Regions from separate parts of the Paenibacillus sp. FSL R7-269 genome, predicted to be linked through region 2. Evidence: riboswitches for the same ligand, from Rfam matches in the RefSeq annotation. Region 2 holds a riboswitch; each other region holds the start of a gene.
What was found. A riboswitch is a leader RNA that binds a small molecule or an ion and turns the genes downstream of it on or off. The one in region 2 is predicted to bind thiamine pyrophosphate.
Positions count from the first base shown of each region.

Region 1: linked by a shared signal. The riboswitch ahead of thiC (phosphomethylpyrimidine synthase ThiC) and the one ahead of C162_RS32635 (ABC transporter substrate-binding protein) in region 2 are both predicted to bind thiamine pyrophosphate.
Region 3: linked by a shared signal. The riboswitch ahead of C162_RS11175 (ABC transporter ATP-binding protein) and the one ahead of C162_RS32635 (ABC transporter substrate-binding protein) in region 2 are both predicted to bind thiamine pyrophosphate.
Region 4: linked by a shared signal. The riboswitch ahead of C162_RS17265 (thiamine phosphate synthase) and the one ahead of C162_RS32635 (ABC transporter substrate-binding protein) in region 2 are both predicted to bind thiamine pyrophosphate.

Region 1 covers NZ_ASPS01000001.1:18,629-23,860, reverse strand. Annotated here, with positions in the region: gene C162_RS00155 (DUF438 domain-containing protein) at 1-430, opposite strand, end outside; gene C162_RS00150 (DUF1858 domain-containing protein) at 445-672, opposite strand; gene thiC (phosphomethylpyrimidine synthase ThiC) at 841-2,535, opposite strand; TPP riboswitch at 2,687-2,793, opposite strand; gene trxB (thioredoxin-disulfide reductase) at 2,843-3,796, opposite strand; gene C162_RS00135 (tetratricopeptide repeat protein) at 3,843-5,232, opposite strand, start outside.
Region 2 covers NZ_ASPS01000144.1:7,952-13,183, forward strand. Annotated here, with positions in the region: gene C162_RS32625 (ABC transporter permease) at 1-461, opposite strand, end outside; gene C162_RS32630 (thiamine-binding protein) at 458-751, opposite strand; gene C162_RS32635 (ABC transporter substrate-binding protein) at 804-1,877, opposite strand; TPP riboswitch at 2,027-2,137, opposite strand; gene C162_RS32640 (hypothetical protein) at 2,210-3,661, opposite strand; gene C162_RS32645 (MFS transporter) at 3,710-4,888, opposite strand; gene C162_RS32650 (pyridoxamine 5'-phosphate oxidase family protein) at 5,048-5,232, shown strand, end outside.
Region 3 covers NZ_ASPS01000021.1:122,089-127,320, reverse strand. Annotated here, with positions in the region: gene C162_RS11185 (ABC transporter substrate-binding protein) at 1-845, opposite strand, end outside; gene C162_RS11180 (ABC transporter permease) at 842-1,618, opposite strand; gene C162_RS11175 (ABC transporter ATP-binding protein) at 1,599-2,369, opposite strand; TPP riboswitch at 2,502-2,604, opposite strand; gene C162_RS34305 (TetR/AcrR family transcriptional regulator) at 2,671-3,327, opposite strand; gene C162_RS11165 (DHA2 family efflux MFS transporter permease subunit) at 3,510-5,030, shown strand.
Region 4 covers NZ_ASPS01000035.1:8,908-14,139, reverse strand. Annotated here, with positions in the region: gene yfbR (5'-deoxynucleotidase) at 1-183, shown strand, start outside; gene thiH (2-iminoacetate synthase ThiH) at 662-1,783, opposite strand; gene C162_RS17275 (thiazole synthase) at 1,813-2,577, opposite strand; gene thiS (sulfur carrier protein ThiS) at 2,608-2,811, opposite strand; gene C162_RS17265 (thiamine phosphate synthase) at 2,851-3,474, opposite strand; TPP riboswitch at 3,604-3,706, opposite strand; gene C162_RS17260 (SDR family oxidoreductase) at 3,861-4,733, opposite strand; gene C162_RS17255 (amidohydrolase family protein) at 5,025-5,232, shown strand, end outside.

The DNA of each region.
Region 1 (5,232 bases), on a different contig from region 2:
CCTCCAGCAGTTTGAAAATAATCTCATCGCTGGCGTTCTTCTTGAACTTATCCGCATGCAGCTCCAGCCGGAAGTTGACCAGACGCTCGATCTCGCGGTTCTCCAGCTTGAACGTATGCACGGGATGACCGGGCTGCTCCTCGGGCTTAGAAGAACGGTGAATTTGTTCAATCGAGCCTTTGAAAATCGCCGTATGCACGGAGCAGAGGCGCTGTACTTCCTCTACCGGAATGCCTTCCTCGGTCATTAGGGAGTGCTCCATGGCGGAGATTTCCTCCACCGTAACATCGCCTACCGCCTCTTCAAATCGTGCCTTAACCTCCTCCACGCTTTTGCCCGCATGCAGCTCCTTGATGATCTCTCTCAGCATAGCCTGGCGGCGTGTCTGTTCCGGAATATCGACCTCGCGGTTATTAATCAGTTCGCTCATCGTAATCTCTCCTTCTATTCTATAATCTCGAAACCATGCTGCTGAAAGGCCAGCCGAACGGTTTCTAGCTCTATTTTCTTTAATTTCATTCCTTTGGACAGGGTCATGAATCGTCCTGCAGTCTGCAGCATTCCAGGCTTTGCAATATCACGAAAACCCAGCTCCACCATGATCTCAACAATTTCCGGGTGCCTAGTTACCAGCTCAAAGACCGATTCATCCAGCTTCAACGCTTTGCTCATCCTTTTGCACACCTCACTAATGAGAATTCTTCTCAGGCAATAGCTTAGCATAGGGTACAGAGGTGAATTGTGATTGTAATCACTAACTATAAAAAGACTATCCCCGCAAGCCTTTCAGCTTGGGAGATAGCCTGAGAATGTTACGATTCCGCTGTATTAGCAGCTAAGTTAGAGTGATTTGCTCCATCTATGGGAATTACGGATATCATGCGAAATCCACATGCTGCAGAACTTAGGACCACACATCGAACAGAAATGCGCCTGCTTCGCCCCCTCCGCCGGCAGGGTCTCGTCATGATACGCGAGCGCTCTTTCCGGGTCGAGGGAAAGATGGAACTGGTCGCGCCAGCGGAACTCGAACCGCGCCTTGGACAGCGCATCGTCACGGTCCTGCGCTCCCGGATGTCCCTTGGCAAGGTCTGCAGCATGTGCAGCAATTTTGTAGGTAATGACGCCTTCGCGCACATCATTCTTGTCAGGCAGGCCTAAATGCTCCTTAGGGGTAACGTAACACAGCATCGCCGTGCCGAGCCCCCCGATCATCGCGGCTCCGATGGCCGAAGTGATGTGATCATAGCCGGGTGCAATATCCGTAGTCAGCGGCCCAAGCGTATAGAAAGGAGCTTCCCGGCAAATCTCAAGCTGCTTGTCCATATTCTCCTTAATCTTGTGCAGCGGCACATGCCCCGGACCTTCAACCATGACCTGAACATCGTGCTTCCAGGCTAGTAGGGTCAGTTCTCCCAGCGTCTCCAGCTCGGCGAACTGAGCTTCGTCATTGGCGTCGGCGATTGAGCCGGGACGCAGGCCATCCCCAAGTGAGAAGGCCACATCATACGTCTTCATAATCTCACATATATCTTCGAAGTGTGTGTACAGGAAGTTCTCCTGCTGATGAGCCAGGCACCAGGCGGCCATAATCGATCCGCCCCGGGATACGATGCCAGTCATTCTCCGGGCAGTCAGCGGAATATAGCGCCGCAGCACCCCTGCATGAATGGTGAAGTAATCCACTCCCTGCTCCGCCTGTTCAATCAACGTGTCACGATAGAGCTCCCAGGTTAAGTCCTCGGCAATGCCGTTCACCTTCTCCAGCGCCTGGTATAAGGGCACTGTACCGACCGGCACAGGAGAATTGCGGATAATCCACTCCCGGGTGGTATGGATCTTGGAACCGGTGGAGAGATCCATAATGGTGTCAGCCCCCCAGCGGGTCGCCCACCGCATCTTCTCCACTTCCTCTTCTATAGAAGAAGTGACCGCAGAATTTCCGATGTTCGCATTGATCTTCACCAGGAAGCTACGGCCGATAATCATCGGCTCACTCTCCGGGTGATTTATATTGGCCGGGATAATGGCACGGCCCGCTGCCACTTCATCCCGTACGAACTCCGGCCGGGTATTCTCGCGGATCGCAATATACTCCATTTCCGGCGTTATAATCCCTTGCCTTGCATAATGTAGTTGAGTTACATTACCGCCTGTATAGGCCCGCTGGGGATTCCTGCGCAGTCCTGGACAAGCTTCGGCGGCAGCCCCTTGTCTGCGGATTCCGTTATCCTCCGGCTGGACGGCTCTTCCGGTGTATTCCTCCGAATCGCCACGCTCCGCAATCCAGCTTGAACGGTGCGGCGGCAGCCCCCTCCGAATGTCAGTCTCTTCCGCGGCATCCGTGTAAATACCGCTTGTGTCATAGACACGCAGCGGAGCATTCTCCTCTTCCCCGGCAACGCCTTCGGTTCTGCTAAGGCTGATCTCACGCATCGGAACTTGGATATCCGGGCGTGAGCCCTCCACATACACTTTACGGCTTGCGGGGAATCCGGAAAGATCCACCTCTTCGTTTTTACCCATTCCTGTCATTTCAATCTCCTCCTCTTCGCTCTGTACACTCATCAGATAAGAGGTCACGCAGCAGATTGAGCTGAAGAATCTATAGATTCCTGCAAGTCAAAAAGCCGCTCCACCTGGAGCGGCTTTATTAAAGAAACAGCCAAATAAGACTGTACTCAAAAAAGGTCCGACTCCACTTTCCTACGCTGGTATGATCCAGATCAGGTTCAAGGGTCCGGAAATTCAATTTTCCCGTCTCAGCCTATTCAGGCTCCCCTAGTGGGTATCTTATCTAATTAAGTACATTTTACCTGTGCGGGTAATTGTTGTAAACCCGTTATTTGTCCAGCGATTCGCTCCAGTCGTGCACAATTGTGCCTTCCAGGAACTTCTCGGCATCCATAGCGGCCATACAGCCGGTTCCCGCTGCCGATATCGCTTGGCGGTAACGGGTGTCCTGCACATCGCCGCAGGCGAATACACCCGGGATGTTGGTCTCGGTGGTACCCGGATTCACCACGATATAGCCATTAGCATCCGTATTGATCTGCCCGCCCAAGAAGGCTGTGTTCGGTGTGTGTCCAATCGCTACGAACACACCGTCTGCCTCTACCAGCTCTGTCAGACCTGTCTCATTATTAAGCACCGTAAGACCCTTCACTCCGGTCTCTCCTACCGTTACTTCTACCGGTGTGCGGTTCAAGGCCCAGGTTACCTTGCTGTTGTCACGCGCCCGGTCCTGCATGATCTTCGAGGCCCGCAGCTCGGGACGGCGGTGAACCAGCGTTACGCTGGAAGCAAAACGGGTCAGGAAGCTGGCTTCCTCCATGGCAGAGTCACCTCCGCCGACGACGACAATCTTTTTATTACGGAAAAAGAAGCCGTCACAGGTCGCACAGGTGCTGACCCCACGGCCCACATTCTCCTGCTCGCCCGGGATGCCCAGATATCTTGCAGAGGCCCCGGTTGAAATAATGACTGACTCCGCTTCCAGTACACCCATTCCGTCCACTGTTACCTTGAACGGACGCTGTGAGAAGTCCACCGACTCCACCCAGCCGTTCTTGAATTCAGCGCCGAAGCGTTCTGCCTGCTTGCGCATATTGTCCATCAGGTCCGGACCCAGAATCCCTTCAGGGAAGCCTGGAAAGTTCTCCACTTCTGTTGTCGTTGTCAGTTGTCCCCCAGGCTGCAAGCCTTCAATTACCAGCGGGCTCAGGTTCGCACGCGCCAGATAAATGGCAGCAGTCAGCCCGGCCGGGCCTGTTCCGATTACAATCGTTTTGTACATTACATTGGCCTCCTTACAAGTAGATGTTCTTACAACAGCAATTGCTTCAAATACGGGTAGTGGACGGCGTTAAGCCGCCGGTTCCGGGCAGTATCCCCTTGGGTCCGGGAGCAGCCGCAGGCTCCTGCTCTTCACCCGGCGAGCTGCCGGCTTCATTCAGGTTCTCCCCGATCAGCCGCTGGAGGCTGAACAATGCTGCCTCCTGCAGGCGGTCCTCCTGCAGCGGCTCCTGCTCCAGAACTCCGCGCAGCACCTCTGACATCTCCTCGTCCTCAATCCAGCGAAGCGCCTCGGTCACCTGGAGCTTCGTAGCGGAATCGCCGTAGCGCAGCGCCCAGAAGAACGAGGCGCGCAGCAGCGGATTATTCCGCACTTCTTCAGTGAACCTGCCTGTATTGCCCTTCCACTGCTTCAGCTGCTCCTGGAAGGGCAGCTGATAATTATAGCTGACAGTAGGCATAGGATGTCCTTCTGCACGGGCCTGCTGGAGCTGGGACAGGAAGAACGCAGGGACAGCGGAAGCTGGGTCCAGCTTGGCTGCCTGTCTCCAGCAGCGCAGCGCCTCATCAAGTCTTCCGCTATTGCTTGCCGCCGCTGCACAATAATGATACAGCCCGGCGTCTCCGGCGACCTCCTCGTCCTTCAGCAGACGGCGGAAATGGCTGTAAGCGGCGGTGTGCCGGCCCAGGATACCCATGGTTGTGGCCATTTTGAATACATGCTCCTGATGGAACGGCACCGTTGCTTCAAGCATCCCCAGCAGCGTCTCAAGCTGCCCCTTGTCCCCTGCATACTGCAGGAAGATGGCCATATTGCACAGAGCGTGCAGATTGCCAGGGTCCTGCTTGAGCACTTCATTCAGACATTCCTTCGCCTTGGCGAACCGGCCCATATAGAAATGGGCGAGTGCCAGATTATTATGCGCAGCCAAAAAATCCGGGGTGCTTGCAATGATCTCCTCCAGCAGCTCTACAGCCTGAGGGAACTTGCCTTCCTCCAGCAGACTTCGCGCCTGGTCATGCTCTACGACTCCCTCACGGCTGCGGATACGCACCAGCGGAGCAGGCCGGTTCAGCTCATATTGCAGCAGCTCCATCAGTTCTTCGGATTCGGTCATGAACTCGCCGTCAGCATCCTCTTCCAAGTAGGTGACCAGCGAACGCTCCGCCTCTTCAAAGCTTTCCATATTAGCGAAGTTATTAGCCATATAGAAATGGCATTCCGTCATAGCAGGGTCGATCTTCTCCAGAACATGGATAAGAATCTCGTTAGATGCGGTATAATTGCCCATCTCAGATAATATACCCGCCATATTGCAATGATTCACCGGATTATCCGGCTCATATTCAACAGCTTTGCGAAAATTTCTTAATGCCTTATCATATTGAAAGCGGTCCAGCGACCGAACGGCTCTTTCAAAGAAAAAATTGGCATCC
Region 2 (5,232 bases):
TTCATATAATTCATCATCACCCGGTCGCTTTGGGCCAGTCCGCCCATGGCTGCAACAGCTACGGGGAAGAAGCAGACGAGGGTGATCAGGATGATTTTGGGCAGCAGGCCGAACCCGAACCAGATCAGCAGCAGCGGGGCAAGCGCAATAGAAGGCACATTCTGGCTGAGGATCAGGAGCGGATAGAGCGCTCTCTTGAGCCAGGGCAGCAGATGCAGCAGCAAGGCGGTGAGCAGGCCAATGCCTGTGCCGACAGGGAAGCCGATCAGGGTCAGCCGCAGCGTAGCAGCGGTGTGCTCCCAGATCCCGGAGGCGTTGTTCTTCGACTCACGCGCGATATCCGCAGGGCTGGGCAGCTGGTAAGCCGGGATGTCGAACACCATGACCGATAGCTGCCATATCCCGACAAAAAAGAGGACCGCCACAAGGGGCGGCCACACTAGCTTCCAGGTGCTTCTCACGGCCGGTATTTCTCCGTCAGCTTATCCATGCTGATGCCGCCCGGATTATGGGCGATCTTGATCTGTGAGATCACACTCGGACTGCCGGAAGCGATCAGCGCCTCATGCATGTCACGCACAATATCCAACAGATCGGACAGCTCACCTTCCATCGTGGTCTCCAGCGGATTCACCTGATGCTTCACGCCTGACTTCTGAATGACCTCAATGGCCTTGTCCACGTATGGGATAGAATCCTCGTTGTTCGGTGTCTTCGGAATGACCTGAATGCTCAGCAATGTATTAGCCATGATGAATCCTTCCTCTCCAAGTTAAGTATAAGATTCCCGCCATGCGGGTTCATTATGATTCCGGCAAAAATTCATTCGTAAACGTACTCTCCGCATCCAGCGGCTTATCCAGCAGCTTCAGGCCGTACATCCAGTCGGCGTAATTCTTCCAGATCTCAAGCTTCTGCTCACCCCAGCGCGGGGCGTCGTCCTTGTATTTCGGGCTAAGCCATTTCTGGCTGGCCAGCACCAGCTTGGGGTCCAGATCAGGTACAGCATCCGACAGGACCGTCGCGGCTTCTTCCGGGTTATCGATAGCGTACTGATATCCCTTGGACGTAGCCTTAAGGAAGGCCTTCACCACTTCAGGATGCTCGGCGATCTCCTTCTCGCTGGTGGTCAGCACCGGGGTGTAGTAATCGAGCTGCGGAGCGTAATCCTTCAGATACAGCATATCCAGCGGCTCCCCGCGCAGCTCGGCTTCTACGCCGGTCCAGGCATAGAAGATCCAGGCGAAGTCAATATCCCGCTTCACGGCTGTGAAAAAGTCCGCTTCACCGATATTCACCAGCTTCACCTTGGAGACATCCCCGCCTTCGGGGTCCATGATGGCTTTCATGGCAGCCTGCTCCGCAGGGGAGCCCCAGCCTCCGTAGGTTTTGCCTTCGAAATCCTTCGGCGTCTTAATGTTGCGGTCCTTCGGAGCCGCGAAACCGGAGGTATTATGCTGAATGATTGCAGCGATCGACACCAGCGGTACATCCTGCAGACGGGCCAGGGTCAGCGCCTCTTGGGCACTGATGCCGAACTGGGCTTCACCGGAAGTGACCATCGTATCAGATCCGGCAGCGCCAGGCTGTACAATCTGCACGTCAAGACCTTCCTCCGCGTAATAGCCCAGCTCCTTGGCGGCATACAGGCCGGTATGATTGGTGTTCGGCGTCCAGTCCAGGGCAATCTTGACCGGGGTCAGCACCTTAGGTGCATCCGTGGGTGCGGCTGCGGTTGCATCAGGTGCAGCCGTGCTGTTCCCGGCAGCAGGGGCGCTGGCTCCCGCATTCCCGCTGTTGTTCCCGCCGCCACATCCCGCTACAGTGAGCAGCAGCATGGAGCTGAGCAGTAGTGTGACTGTTTTTTTGACTCCCATTTCTCTTTCTCTCTCCTTCCAGCAACCCCTAGTCTTCAGAGCTTACAGAAACCTTATTCCTGTACATCCTTAGAATCAAAAAAGCGTCCCGATGATCGGGACGCCAGTGACTTGCGTGAGGGGACTTCAGCTTCAGTACTGCTTAAGGCACTGTGCCGAATGAAGATTCCTACGCTGGCATTATCCAGATCAGGTATAAGGGTCAGTATCTTGTGGGATACAATCTCAGCCGGCCAATTCCAGCACCCCTGGTTCTATAAAGTTCACGGGTATTGCTATGTTCTTACGGTGTATTATAGACGGCAGCTTCGCCGTTGTCCACCCTCTGTATCTTAATCCCTCGTATAATGCCGCTTCTTGCGGCGGCTGCGGATACCGTTCCAGAGCTCTCTCAGCGTTAAGCCGACACTGACGGTGATCCCCGAGAAGGTCAGGAACAGAGCGAGATACTCGAACGCGGAGTACTCCAGCATTTTGCTCCAGTCGATCTGGCCCTTCAGATCCTCGATTACCTGATTCATCCCGTAGATTCCGCTGATGACCGTAAATACCGTGAGCACCATCAGGAGCGTATCCCGCCGTTTGGCCTGGAATTTGTCCTGATACTGGAATAGGTCATTCAGGGTCATTTTCACCTCATCGAACAAGGCATCATTGCCATACACCTTACGCAGCTGAAAAAAAATCTCACGCCCCTGCGACTGCGAAATCAGCTCCAGGAAGTAGAATTTGGCCGAGAATTTGTTGATCAGGAAGATCAGATTCTCGATCTCGTCGTTATCGTGGTTGATGCGCAGTCGGGAGTGGAGGTTGGCGAGCTTCAGCAGTACGATTTTATGAAAAATACTCAGCAGCATTCCGTAATAATACTCGCCGTACATCTGGCTGATCAGGCCTGCGGCAATCGCAGGCGTAGCCCGGCTCACGCAGCAGAAGGTCTGCTCATTGGTCATATAATAGGTGTCCGGCCCCCAGCGGCTATAGCAATGCTCCCGGGTGTACTGCTTGATATAGTCCGGATCACTCGCACTCATGTAGGGGGTGCCGTCAATGTTCAGACCGTCCACCTGGGAGGCCCGGTAGAGCATTTCAACACTGATCTCTTCCTCATCCTCCTGGAGATTAACGCCGTAGAAGGCCTGCACCAGCATCCGTTCATCGACGAAGAAGGGCAGGGTCTCGAAATAATTGCCATTCGTCTCCGCAGGATCGAGATACGGCTCAAGCCCCGCTGCCAGATGCCTGAACACGAAATCCTCCACCCGGGCAAAAGACTTCTTATGACAATGAATGAAAGTATGCTCATCCTGAACACTGACATCCTCCAGATTGCGGAACCGGTCGGCGAATTCCAGCACCATGCTGAAGGGGAGGTTCTCCTCCTCAATAGCCACTCTTACCGTCAGGAAGCCCAGCTCGAACGGGCAGAGGAACACATCGGTCGAGAGCACGCGGAAGGGAACCGTCCGAAAGGGCATTTGCAGCCCGCACAGCAGATCATTGGCCCGGGAAAAGCGGCGAAAGGAATCCTTGTCCTTCTCACGCGGAAACAAGACATGGGCGGCAAACGGAAGATAGCTTCGCTCCATTTTCTCATGGGATACACAGTGATTCTCCCCGTAATAAGCATGCTCCAGTTCCTTGTTCTCCAGAAAAAAACGCGTAAATCCATCCTCCTGCAGACTCTCAATCAGCTCTTGATCGACTTCCGCCTTAATTGAAAAGGGGAAAATGAATTGCAGCAAGGCGGTATGCAGAGTGGGCTCAGAATGCAGTTCAGCCATGTGTGGGTTCCATCCTTATTCACAGAATATGGACCTTGTCAGCTATAATTACCCGATTCTCCAGGCTGTCACGCTCAGCACGAATAACAGTGCGGCAAAAGCGGCCAAAAGTCCCGAGGTCTGGGCGATCTGCAGATGATCCATGGACCAGCCGGTCAGCAGCGGCAGCACCGCGCCGCCAATTCCGCCGGAGGCGATCATAATGCTGGGCGTCGATTCTTCTGCGCCGGGCAGGAGCTTGCTGGAGAAGACCAGCGCGATCGAGAAGATGCCGGACATGAACAGGCCAAGCAGCAGAATGATCGCAAAGGCGGCAAGCCGGTGACCGGCGAACGGGAAAATGATAAGCAGCAGCAAAGCGGCAAAGCAGCTGACGAGCACATAGATACGGTAGGAAATCTTCTCGGCAATGACACCGGCGAACAGTCTGCCTGCCGACATAGCAAGCCAGAAGAAGGTCACCGTGAGCGCAGCCGTGGCCTCGCTCATGCCCAGCTTCGCGATGAAGATCGCCGGCATGAAATTCACCAGGCTCATCTCGGTGCCTACATAGAGGAAGAAGAACAGAATGAACAAGCCAAGCACGACCCACTGCTTGCCTTTGTAGGGCAAGGATAATCTTCTGGCGGTTCCCGCTGCCGCAGCGCGGTCAGGGCGGGCAGGCCGCTCATCCAGCGCGCTGTCCAGCGGGCCGAATCTGCTCTTCGCCCAGAAGAGCAGCGAGAGGAGGGAGAAGGCTGCAACGATCAGGAAGGCCAGCCGCCACTGCCCTGCGGCAATCAGCGGACTGGCCGCCAGCGGCATGAGCAGCGCCCCGACACCGAACAGCACCTCCAGCCGGCTCATGGCAACTGCTGTTCCTTCGGTGACTGCGGCTATAATAATCGTGCCGATGACGGCTTCGATCATCCCGAAGCCGAACCCTGCGGCTACGGCAATTACGTACATCCAGCCCCAGGGCGGGAGGAAGGCATAAGCAATCTCGGCGCACAGCAGCAGGCCGGTGGCAATCATAATGCCGCCGCGCTTGCCGAACCGCCGGTTCAGCAGCGGCGAGACCAGTACGCCGGCCAGGAAGCCCGCGAATTGGCTGAAGATCAGCTCGCCCCCTGCACTGTAGCTGCGGTCATAATGCTGGAGCAGCACTGGCAGAATGGAGCCCAGGACGACATGGGCAAGGCCGATTACGAAATAGGAGAGACAGCCGATCCAGATTAGTTTTTTCAAGGATAAGACTCCTTATGAATCAATTTATGAGCAGATGGCGGGATTCAGAATGAACGGGAAGGGTACACTATATTAGGCACAGGTTAATCATAAATCCAAACCGCGGACGTGAATATATAAACTTATATTCACATGAATTTGAAGGGAGCTGTGACGTCAATGGACAACAAAGAGCTGGAGAAAACAATCATACAGGTGCTGGACGAGAACAGGTTCGGTTCCTTCGGCACGATTGAGGCCGGTAACAAGCCTAAGGTGCGATACATGGCGGTATTTCATGACGGGCTGTCCATCTATCTCGCAACGAGCCGCAAGACTCATAAGGTAGAAGAGCTTCAGGATAA
Region 3 (5,232 bases), on a different contig from region 2:
TGGCCTTTTCTGATGGCATCCACGAATTTCTGATAAAAGCCCTGCGAATCCTGCAGTCCCTGCTCACTGGCGGCCAGTACCAGCTCATAATAATCCGGGACCCCGTAATCTACGGGATTGAAGGAGCGGACCGGATGGCCTTGCTGCTCCAGAATCAGCTGCTCATGATTGATGAACCCGCCCATAATTCCATCCACCCGTCCGGTGGAGAGAGCAGGAATCAGATCAAAGCCGACATCCACCAGCTTGAGGGATGAAGGGTCCCCGCCGTCGCTTTTCACCATCGTCTTCAGCATCGCTTCATATAACGGAACGGAGGAATATCCGGCTTGCTTGCCTGACAGCTCTCCCGGGCGGGTAATGCCGCTGTCTGCGGATACCATGAGATGATTCAGCGGGTGGCGCACCAGCGCAGCGATCGACTTGACTGGAATCTGCTCGCCCCGTGCCATCAGCACCTGCGGCTGATAACTGAGTGCCAGATCTACCTTCCCCGCAGCAACAAGCTTCAGCGCATCATTGGTATCGGCCGGCATCTGAATCTCAACCTCAAGGCCCTCCTCCGCGAAATAACCTTCAGCCTCTGCCGCATACAAAAAGGAGTGGACAGCATTGGGATACCAGTCGAGCATAATCGTCAGCTTATGGGCTGCGCCTTCAGCTCCAGTCCCGGCCCCAGCCTCAGAAGTGGCAGTAGTACCAGTTGAAGAGCCGGAGGCCGCGGGACTATTCGTATTGGCGCAGCCTGCCAGTACAGGCAGCATACAGAGGAGCAATGCGGACAGCAGCATGGCTGGCCTTGAAATTGCATTGTGCAGATAACGGGTATAGCGGATAGTAGTCATGAATAACGTCCTCTTTTCTTCAAAATAATCTTCTCCAGCGCGGCGACTGCCAGAAACAGCAGGATACCGAGTACGGATAATAAGACAACAGCAGCGAACATCTTGGCGCTCTGCAGATTCCCTGCCATTCTGCGGCTGAAATAGCCCAGCCCTTGGCTGCCCCCAAGCCATTCCCCAATCGTTGCACCGATCACACAGTACACAGCCGACAGCTTCAGTCCGGAGAAAAAAGAAGGCAAGGCCAGCGGAACGCCCACCTTCCCGAGAATCTGCCAACGGTTCGCGCCGTACGTAAGCAGCAGCTCCCGGTAGGCGTCCGTGTTCTTAGACAAGCCGTCATAGGTGCCGATGACCACCGGGAAGAAAGCGGTCAGGAAGACAACGGCGACCTTGCTCCACAAGGTGTAGCCGAACCACATGATGAACAGAGGCGAGAGGGCGATCAGCGGAACCGTCTGGCTGATAATCAGCAGCGGGTACAGCGCCTTGGCCAGCGGACTGAACAGGTGCATGGCGATGCCCAGCAGGCTGCCGCAGACCACAGAAATTGCGAAGCCTGTGAGCACCTCAAGCAGTGTAGCAGGCAGATGTACCGCGAATAACAAGCGGCGTTCCTCCAGCACAGCCATGCAGATCGCAGACGGAGCCGGAAGGATGAAGGGAGGAACCAGGCCCAGCCGGGCTACTGACTCCCAGACCGCAAACGCCAGCAGGGCGAGCAGGGCCGCCGGACCGTAATGCTGGAGCAATCTTCTAAGAGCGGCGGTTCTCATATAACTTCAGCTCCAATTCCTGGCGCAGGGCGGCGAACTGCGGTTCATAGTGCAGACTGTGATGACGCGGACGAGGGAGACCGGCTGAGAATTCCTGTATCCCGCCGTCCTCTCGGCCAGTCATTAGATAGATTCTGTCACTGAGCAAGAGCGCCTCCTCCAAGTCATGGGTGATGAATAGCACCGTCTTGTCTAGCTCCGCCCATAACTCCAGCAGCCAACGCTGCAGCGAACGCTTCGTAATGGCATCGAGCGCCCCGAACGGCTCATCGAGCAGCAGCAGGTCATTCCCGGCCGCCACAGTGCGGAGGACCGCCACACGTTGGCGCATCCCGCCGGACAGCTCCTGCGGATAAGCCCCTTCGGTCTCGTCAAGGCCGAAACGGTGTAGCAGGGTACGGATCTCGGCAATAGCGGCTGCTTTGGGACGGCTGCGCTTAAGCTCCCAGGGCAACAGACAATTGTCCAATACGGTGCGCCAAGGCAGGAGGAGATCCTGCTGCGGCATGTAGGCCACGCTACCCAGTCTTTTCGCTGCTGTTGCTGAATCAGCTCCGTTAAGCGTGATCCTGCCGCTGCCCGGCTCCAGCAGACCGGCGATGATTTTGAACAAAGTGCTTTTGCCGCATCCGCTTCCGCCTACGATAGAAATGAATTCGCCGCGCTTCACATCCATGGATAGCCCTGAGAATACGGGTGTCCGGGACGAACCGGTCCCGAAGACATAGGACAGATTGCTAATATTGATCATAAGACTATGTACGAAGCCTCCTTGGAATTGGTATAGATACTGTACGGAGCACAAAAAAGCCCCATTCATTCCCGGAGGCAATGAATGGGGCGGAAGGTACAGTCAGCTGAGGCCCTGTGACGGGAACCACTGATACATTCTGCTCCACTTCCCTCCGCTGGTATGATCCAGATCAGGTTCAAAGGGTCCGGAGCTTAAGCTCCGTCTCAGTCGGCCGACTCCCCTAGTGAATAATGTTGCTATTGAATTCGTAATTGCTACTTAATATACCACAAATTCCCCTCTTGTAAAGGGCAGGCGGTCAGCGCTTCGCCAGACCGGTCACGAACAAAGTGACGATGCCTCGGGAGATGTCCAGCTTGGAGGCGTGGTGCCGCTTCTGCTCATACAGGTACAGATCGGGACTGAGGACAGAGATTAGGGCTGTGGCTGCAAAGGCCGGATCAATGTCAATAATCTCACCACCTGCCGCAGCGCGCTCTAGCAGCTCTGTCATCATCACCCCCAGCCGCTGAAAAAAAGGATGCTCAAACTGGGTCAGCTGCTTCTTGCCGGTGAACTCGGCTTTGATCATATTCAACAGCTCGGCATATTGTTCAATGAAATCGGCAATCTGCTCAATGCTGCTCTGCAGCTGAGCGAGCGCCGGGGCTTCACCGGCACTGGCAGCGACCTGCTGCTCCAGCCCGGACAGGAATTGATCTGCGCTGCCCTTCAGCAGGGCAGAACAGATCTCACCCTTGTCCGTAAAACGGCGGTACAGGGAGCCTTGCCCTATGCCTGCCCGCTTGGCAATGCTGTACATGCTGACCGCCTCGAGTCCGCTCTCGGTGAACAACTGGCGGGCAGCTTCAAGAATCCGCTGGACATAAGGATCGGCGGACACGGGCGGAGCGGATTCTATGGCTTGCGGAGCTGACGGATGGAGCTGCGCAGCATCGGTGTCTGGCTTGTTCATGAGAACCCCTTTCAGAAATAAATCAGTGATTTACAGAAAAATAAATAAAAGAATTGACACCACGGACAATTGTCCGTAGACTATGAATTGCACTAACGGACAGTTGTCCGTTCACTCATTATATAGAACAATCTGCCCGCAGGTCAATGTAGAACGCGGACAGCTTTAGGAGGAGAAGAGACATGGATCAGACCTTGAAGCAGGAAGCCGATTTCCGGCTGTCCAGTATTCTGGTTCCGCTGCTGGCTATTATTGCAGGAGTATTTATGGTTGTGCTGGACAGTACGGCGATGAATGTAACTTTGTCCAGGCTGGTGGTGGATTTCAAGACGGATCTGCATACGCTGCAGTGGGTAGTTACCGGATATATGCTGGCTCAAGCTTCAGTTATTCCGCTGTCAGGCTGGCTGTCTGACCGGTTCGGAGCCAAGACAGTCTTCCTGACGGCGGTTATTGTGTTCACGATAGGCTCGATTCTGTGCGCTACACCAAGCAGCGCCGAATGGCTGATTGTTTTCCGGGTCATTCAGGGACTGGGCGGCGGCTGTGTGCTCCCTGTCGGGATGGCCTATGTGTACAGACTGGCTCCCAAAAGCAAGGTTGGCGTAGTCATGGGCATTATGGGCATTCCCGTCCTGTTCGCACCGGCTATTGGTCCGGTATTGTCGGGCTGGCTGGTTGAATATCATTCCTGGCGCTGGATCTTCCTCATTAATATTCCGATTGGCATCATTGCTGTGCTGATTGGCCTGCGCAAGCTGCCGAATGCTGCGAAGAACAGCGTGCCCGGCATGGATAAGCTAGGTATGGTTCTTGGCCCGCTGGCCTTTGCTTCGTTAACCTACGGGGTTAGCCAGGGCGCGCAGAGCTGGACCTCTGAGAAAACGCTGATCGGATTGCTGCTGGGCGCTGTGGCGCTAATCGCTTTTATCATCGCAGAGCTGCGCTCCAAGACACCGCTGCTGGAGCTGCGGATTCTGAAATCCGTAGATTTCACGACAGGAATCATCGTGCAGTGGATTGCCCAATTCGGCTTATATGGCGCGTTATTCCTGCTCCCGCAATTTCTGCAGCAGGCCCGCGGCTTCGGCGCATTTGATACCGGTCTGACGCTGCTGCCGCAAGCGATCGCTTCCGGGCTGATGATGCCGATTGCCGGGATACTGTTCGACCGGATCGGTGTGCGCTGGCTTGTGGTCTGCGGTCTCAGTCTGGTCTCCGGCGCGTTATTCCAGTATTCGCATGTAGATCTTACCACACAGAGCCGGGACCTGATCCTTCCGCTGATCATGTGCGGGGCAGGAATGGGCATGATGATGATGCCAATGAACACGCATCTGCTCAATAAGGCACCCAGCCATCTGGTGAACCGGGTAACCTCGCTGACGAACTCGATGCAGCAGGTAATTACTTCGCTGGCCGTCTCGACGCTGGTTACGATTCTGACCGCAAGAACAACTGCGCGCGGCATAGAGATGCAGGAAGCGGCGGCAGCTGCCGGGAAAAGTACCGCAGGCGCTTCACAGCAAGCGTTGCTGCTGGCTAAGCAAACCGTATTATCGCAGGGCTTCGCAGATACGTTCCACATTATGATGTTTGTCGCGCTTGGCGGTGCGGTCCTTGGACTGCTGCTGCGCCGGGGCCGCCATTCCGGAACTGAACGTTCTAAGGAACAGGCAGCACCAGAAATCATGCACGTATAGTAATGCCCATATAGAAGCAGAGCTTATGTAGTCCATAGAGCAGCGATTCTCCTTTTCTCGGAGAGTCGCTTTTTGTATTGATTTCTCTTCTGGATATCCTGATGCAGGAACAGAAATTGGGGCAAGCTAAGCTATTGAAAATCAATACAATACAAATCCGATGAATATAATCGGAAAAAGTTGTTGACGCAGGTAACACCCC
Region 4 (5,232 bases), on a different contig from region 2:
GCAGGCAACCGTGAATTCGCCGCCGCCCGGGAGCAGACTGCCGCGAAGCTGCATGTGCTGGAGATGCCTGAGATGGCATATTTCCTTGAACACATGGCTCCGGGCTTCGAGATGTCGCTAGACGAGCTGTCCTCCAGTGCGAGTCAGGTTCAGTCTGCCGGGCAGCCCGAACCTATAGAGTAAATAGAGTACGGCATTCGCATAGCGTTGGCTCCCAGCGTTGGCTGGAACACTAACGTGTGAACAATGCGAATACCTTATACCGCTCTTAAGCAGAAGCTCATTTATCCATCTGACTGCATTCTGACCGCGTCCAGTGTCAGCCCTGAGGAGCGCACATTCAGTCCATGTAGCATTGCTACGGCACATTGCGATTGTGCTCAGTTTTTCGCATACATCGGGCCCACACGCCTTAGTGGTAGAAGGAGAAGTCAGCACGCGTAGCCTACAACGCTTATACAATACAAATAACCCGCCATGAGCGGGTTATTTGCGTATGGTCAGGTTACGTTAAGCACGGTTAGTCTGGTCAGATAAGTTAAGCACGGTTAGTCTGGTCAGTTTAGCTTGCTTCGGTTAGTCTGTTCAAGTTGCTTGGTTAGCCTGATCAGTTTAAGTGACATCCAGTTTGGTCACATCAAGCTAAGCCAAATCAGCTTGCCTACCTCAAGCCAAGCGGCTCGGACAGGATATCCCAGTCCTTGAATACCGGCTGGAGTCTTTGCGAGCGCAGCATCTCGGCCATCTCAGCCACGCTACGGTTGTCCGATATTTCAAACTGCGGGGTGCCCCCTTCGAGGGAATGTCCGCCCACTTCGGTGGATACCCCTGCGGACATCTTCGTGATGCCGAGCTGGACCAGATGATCGCGCAGAGCGGCAGGCTCGCGTGTGGACAGTGAGATGCCGGAGCGCGGCAGGAATAGGCGGTACGCCAGGATGATCTGCACCAGCGCACGGTCGGTAACATCGCTTGCGGGGTTGAATTCGCCTAAGTAAGGCCGGAATCTGGGAGTAGACAGGCCGATTTCGCATTCCGGGTACTTGTCCTGCAGATACCTCGCGTGCAGGGCCGTTGCCAGCGCCTCCTGGCGCCATTCGTACATGCCGAGCAAGGCTCCGATATTTATTGAACGAAAGCCAGCTTGACAGCCCCGTTCGGGAGCATCCAGCCGGTTGCGGTAGACGCGTTTGGGTCCTTTTACATGCAGCGCACGATAAGTCTCCTGGTGGTAGACCTCCTGATAGAGCGTTAAGCCGTCCACGCCGGCTTCTCTGAGTTCTGCATATTCAGCTGTCGAGAGCGGATTCACTTCAATGCTGACGGAGGAAAAATAGCGGCGCAGCACATTCACGCAGTCCCTCACATAACCGGCCGGACTATCCCTCCGGGATTCTCCGGTCAGGATCAGAATGTGGCGCAGGCCCGTGGCTGCGATGGTCTCTGCTTCCCGGGCGACCTCCTCCAGCGTCAGTTTTTTGCGCGGAAAATCATACATAGAACTGAAGCTGCAATACGTGCAGTGATTCACGCAAAAATCTGCAAGATACATCGGGGTAAACAGCTGCATCACATGGCCGAAATGCGTACGCGTTAACCGGTGCGCCTTCTGCGCCATCTCCTCCAGATAAGGCTCCGCTGCCGGTGACAACAAGGCCATTAGCCCTTCTTCATCCACCTGCTCTGCACGAAGCGCGCGCTTCACATCCTCTGCCGTATACCGGCTCCATAGCGTCCCGTAAGGAAGCTGTTCCAACCGGGTCATCGTCTCATAAAAGCTCATAGCCGTTCCTCTCCTCCCTAATCCATCTGTCAGGCCAAGAACCCGGTCAACGGTGAAGAGGCTGCCGCCGTCTCCTCCACAGGCCCCAGTCCGGCGAGATAAGCTTTGCGCCCTGCGGATACCGCTTCACGAAAAGCTTCTGCCATCAGCAGCGGATCTGAGGCGGTAGCAATCGCTGTATTAAGCAGGACCGCTGCGGCCCCCATCTCCATCGCCTCAGCCGCCTCGGATGGTCTGCCGATTCCGGCATCCACGATCACCGGCAGATCCATCTCGGAGATCAGAATCCGGATCAGCTCCTTGGTCTGCAGCCCGCGGTTGGACCCGATCGGCGCTCCCAGCGGCATTACGGCTGCGGCCCCCGCTGCCTTCAGCCGCAGAGCGGCGGACAGATCAGGACTCATGTACGGAAGCACCACGAAGCCCTCTGCTGCAAGGATCTCGGTCGCCCGGATGGTCTCCATGTTATCCGGCAGCAAATATTTCTGGTCGTTGATGACCTCAATCTTCACCCAGTTCCCCAGTCCCGCCGATCTCGCCAGCCGGGCAATCCGTACTGCTTCCTCTGCGGTGCGCGCACCAGAGGTATTAGGCAGTAAGGTCATATGGGAAGGAATATGGCTGACAATATTGTCACTGCTCTCCGGGTCCACCCGGCGCAGGGCAACGGTAATGACCTGTGAGCCTGATCGCGTAATCACCTTGGGAATGAGGGTGTTACGGCTGTATTTTCCGGTGCCAATGAACAGTCTGCTGGTTAGAGTCACTCCGCCAATCATCAATGGATCTTGCATATTAACGCCTCCTGGGGTAAGTCTTCGTGTTTAGCCTCCGCCTACAAAATGAACCAGCTCCACCCGGTCCCCTTCGCTGAGCAGTGTGTCTCCGTAAGCCTCTCTGCCGGCAAGCTCACCGTTCAGCTCGACAATCACCAGCTTACCGGCCCACTCAGGCCGGGCCAGCAGATCCGCCAGTGTCCGGCAGCTCTCTTCGAACCTCTGTGGCATCCCGTTAACGGTCACAATCATGCCTGTTCACCTCCTGCTGTGCCCTCTACTTGATCCATATCATGCATTACAAGACTGCTCTGCCGCCCTGTGAACCGCTTCCCTGTAGGCCAAGGCCGCTCCCATCGGGTCTGGAGCTCCGCAGATTCCCGACATGACAGCAATGCCAGCCGCCCCTTGGGCCAGCACCGCTCCGGCATTGCCCGGGGTAATCCCTCCGAGCGCAATCAGCGGTATGCGGCACCAGCGGACAGCCTCTGCCAGCTGCTCCAGTCCCCGTGCCTGCTGTCCGGGCTTGCAAGCCGTAGGGAACACATGCCCGTAGAGGCAGAAGTCTGCTCCCTGCCTTCCAGCCTCCGCCGCCACTTCCGGCGAGTGTACCGATCTGCCGATCCGCAGGCCCGGTGCAAGGCCGCGTACTGCGGCTGGCGGAAGGCTATGCCAGGCTAACTGTACACCTCCTGCCCCGGCGGCCAGGGCAACATCGATCCGGTCATTAATGACCAGCTTCGAAGGCGGCACCCCGGCCTGAAGCATCTGCTGCGCTGCCGCCAGCAGTTCCCGGGCGGACATGGCTTTTTCCCGGAGATGGATATAATCCACCATAGAATGCACCGCCACGGCCCATTCAGCCAGCGCTTCAGGCTGCAGCCGCCCGTCCGAGACCGCATGAATCTCGTACAATACCCTTCTCCTCCTGTCTGTTCCAGCTCAATCTACACCACAACACAACACAAAAAAGACCGCTCCCCGTAAAGGAAGCAGTCTGGAATAGAAGCTGGAATACCGGTACTCACCGTGTACCCCCGCTGCAATATTCGTTCTCCACTTCCCTACGCTGGTATAAACCAGATCAGGTTCAAAGGGTCCGGACAACTACGCCCGTCTCAGCCTTGCGGCACCCCTAGTGATCGTTCTATGCTATTGTTTGGCCTTGCTTTTTGTATATTAGCATATTATTCCTGTCAGGGCTATACCTGCCTCGTCTCTCGTCTCACAAAAGCCAGCCTCCCGGCTGGCTTCTCCACATTTGCTAAGCAAATAGTGTATTAGTATGGTCACGCTGCTTCTTATCCGTTGACAACCTCGCCGCCGTTCACATGCATCACCTGTCCGCTCACATAGGAGGAATCGTCCGAGGCCAGGTATACATAAGCCGGTGCCAGCTCTTCAGGCTGTCCCGGGCGCTTCATCGGCTGGGTGCCGCCGAACTCACTGACCTTCTTCGCGTCAAAGGTGGACGGAATCAGCGGGGTCCAGATTGGTCCGGGCGCTACCGCATTCACGCGGATGCCCTTATCGGCCAGATTCATCGACAGCGAACGGGTGAAGCTGAGAATCGCTCCCTTGGTGGACGAATAGTCCAGCAGCTGCGGGCTGCCGCGATACGCCGTGATGGAGGTGGTGTTAATGATCGTAGAGCCTTTTGTAAGATGAGGCATGGCTGCTTTGGTCAGATAGAACATGGAGAAAATATTCGTCCGGAACGTACGCTCCAGCTGCTCCGCTGAGATGTCCTCAATATGGTCCTGCGGATGCTGCTCCGCCGCATTGTTGATCAGGATGTCGAGCTTACCGAGTCCTTCAACGGTTTGACGAATCAGGCTTTGACAGAAGCATTCGTCCCCGATGTCCCCGGCGATCAGAATGCATTTTCTGCCCTCTTGTTCCACCTGGCGCTTGGTCTCTTCCGCATCCTCATGCTCGTTCAAATAGGAGATTACCACATCCGCGCCCTCCTTGGCAAAATGAACGGCAACCGCACGCCCGATCCCGCTATCGCCTCCCGTAATGAGCGCGGCCTTGCCCAGCAGCTTGCCTGCTGCCTTGTACGCCGGTGTCTCAAACTCCGGGAGCGGGTTCATCTCACTCTCAATTCCGGGGCGTTGATCCTGTACCTGCGGCGGCAGGGTTTTAACAGGTTGTTTGTTAGTGTCTGGCATAATCCATTCTCCTTTCGCTATCCACAGTAATGTTGATTGATCATGTTAGCATGGCTTAAGGTCTGGTGTTTATGCATCAGGCAGTGTGCCTGCTTGGCTGTACGTTATGTTACTTACCACACCTGGCAGCCGCCCAAACAGCCAATCTTCATTCACCGGCACCTATAGCGGAACGATAGTCCGGTAAGCAACGAACGTTTCCAAAAAGAATATTATCTATATCCGCCAGGGGGAATGTCCTATACTTTGTGAGGAACGACAACTACCTTTAACTGAAGGGACGCTACTATCATGGGGAATGAGCGCATCTTGCTGACGAACGGAACTGTAATCGATGGAACCGGACGGCCGCCGCTGCATCATACAAGCATTGAGATTGTTAATGGCCGCTTCGGCACCATAACACAACATAGTAATATTCACGGGAGAACCGGGTATGACTCCGCAACAACAGTGATCGACCTAGAGGGTCTGTTCATTGTGCCGGGGTTTATTCACA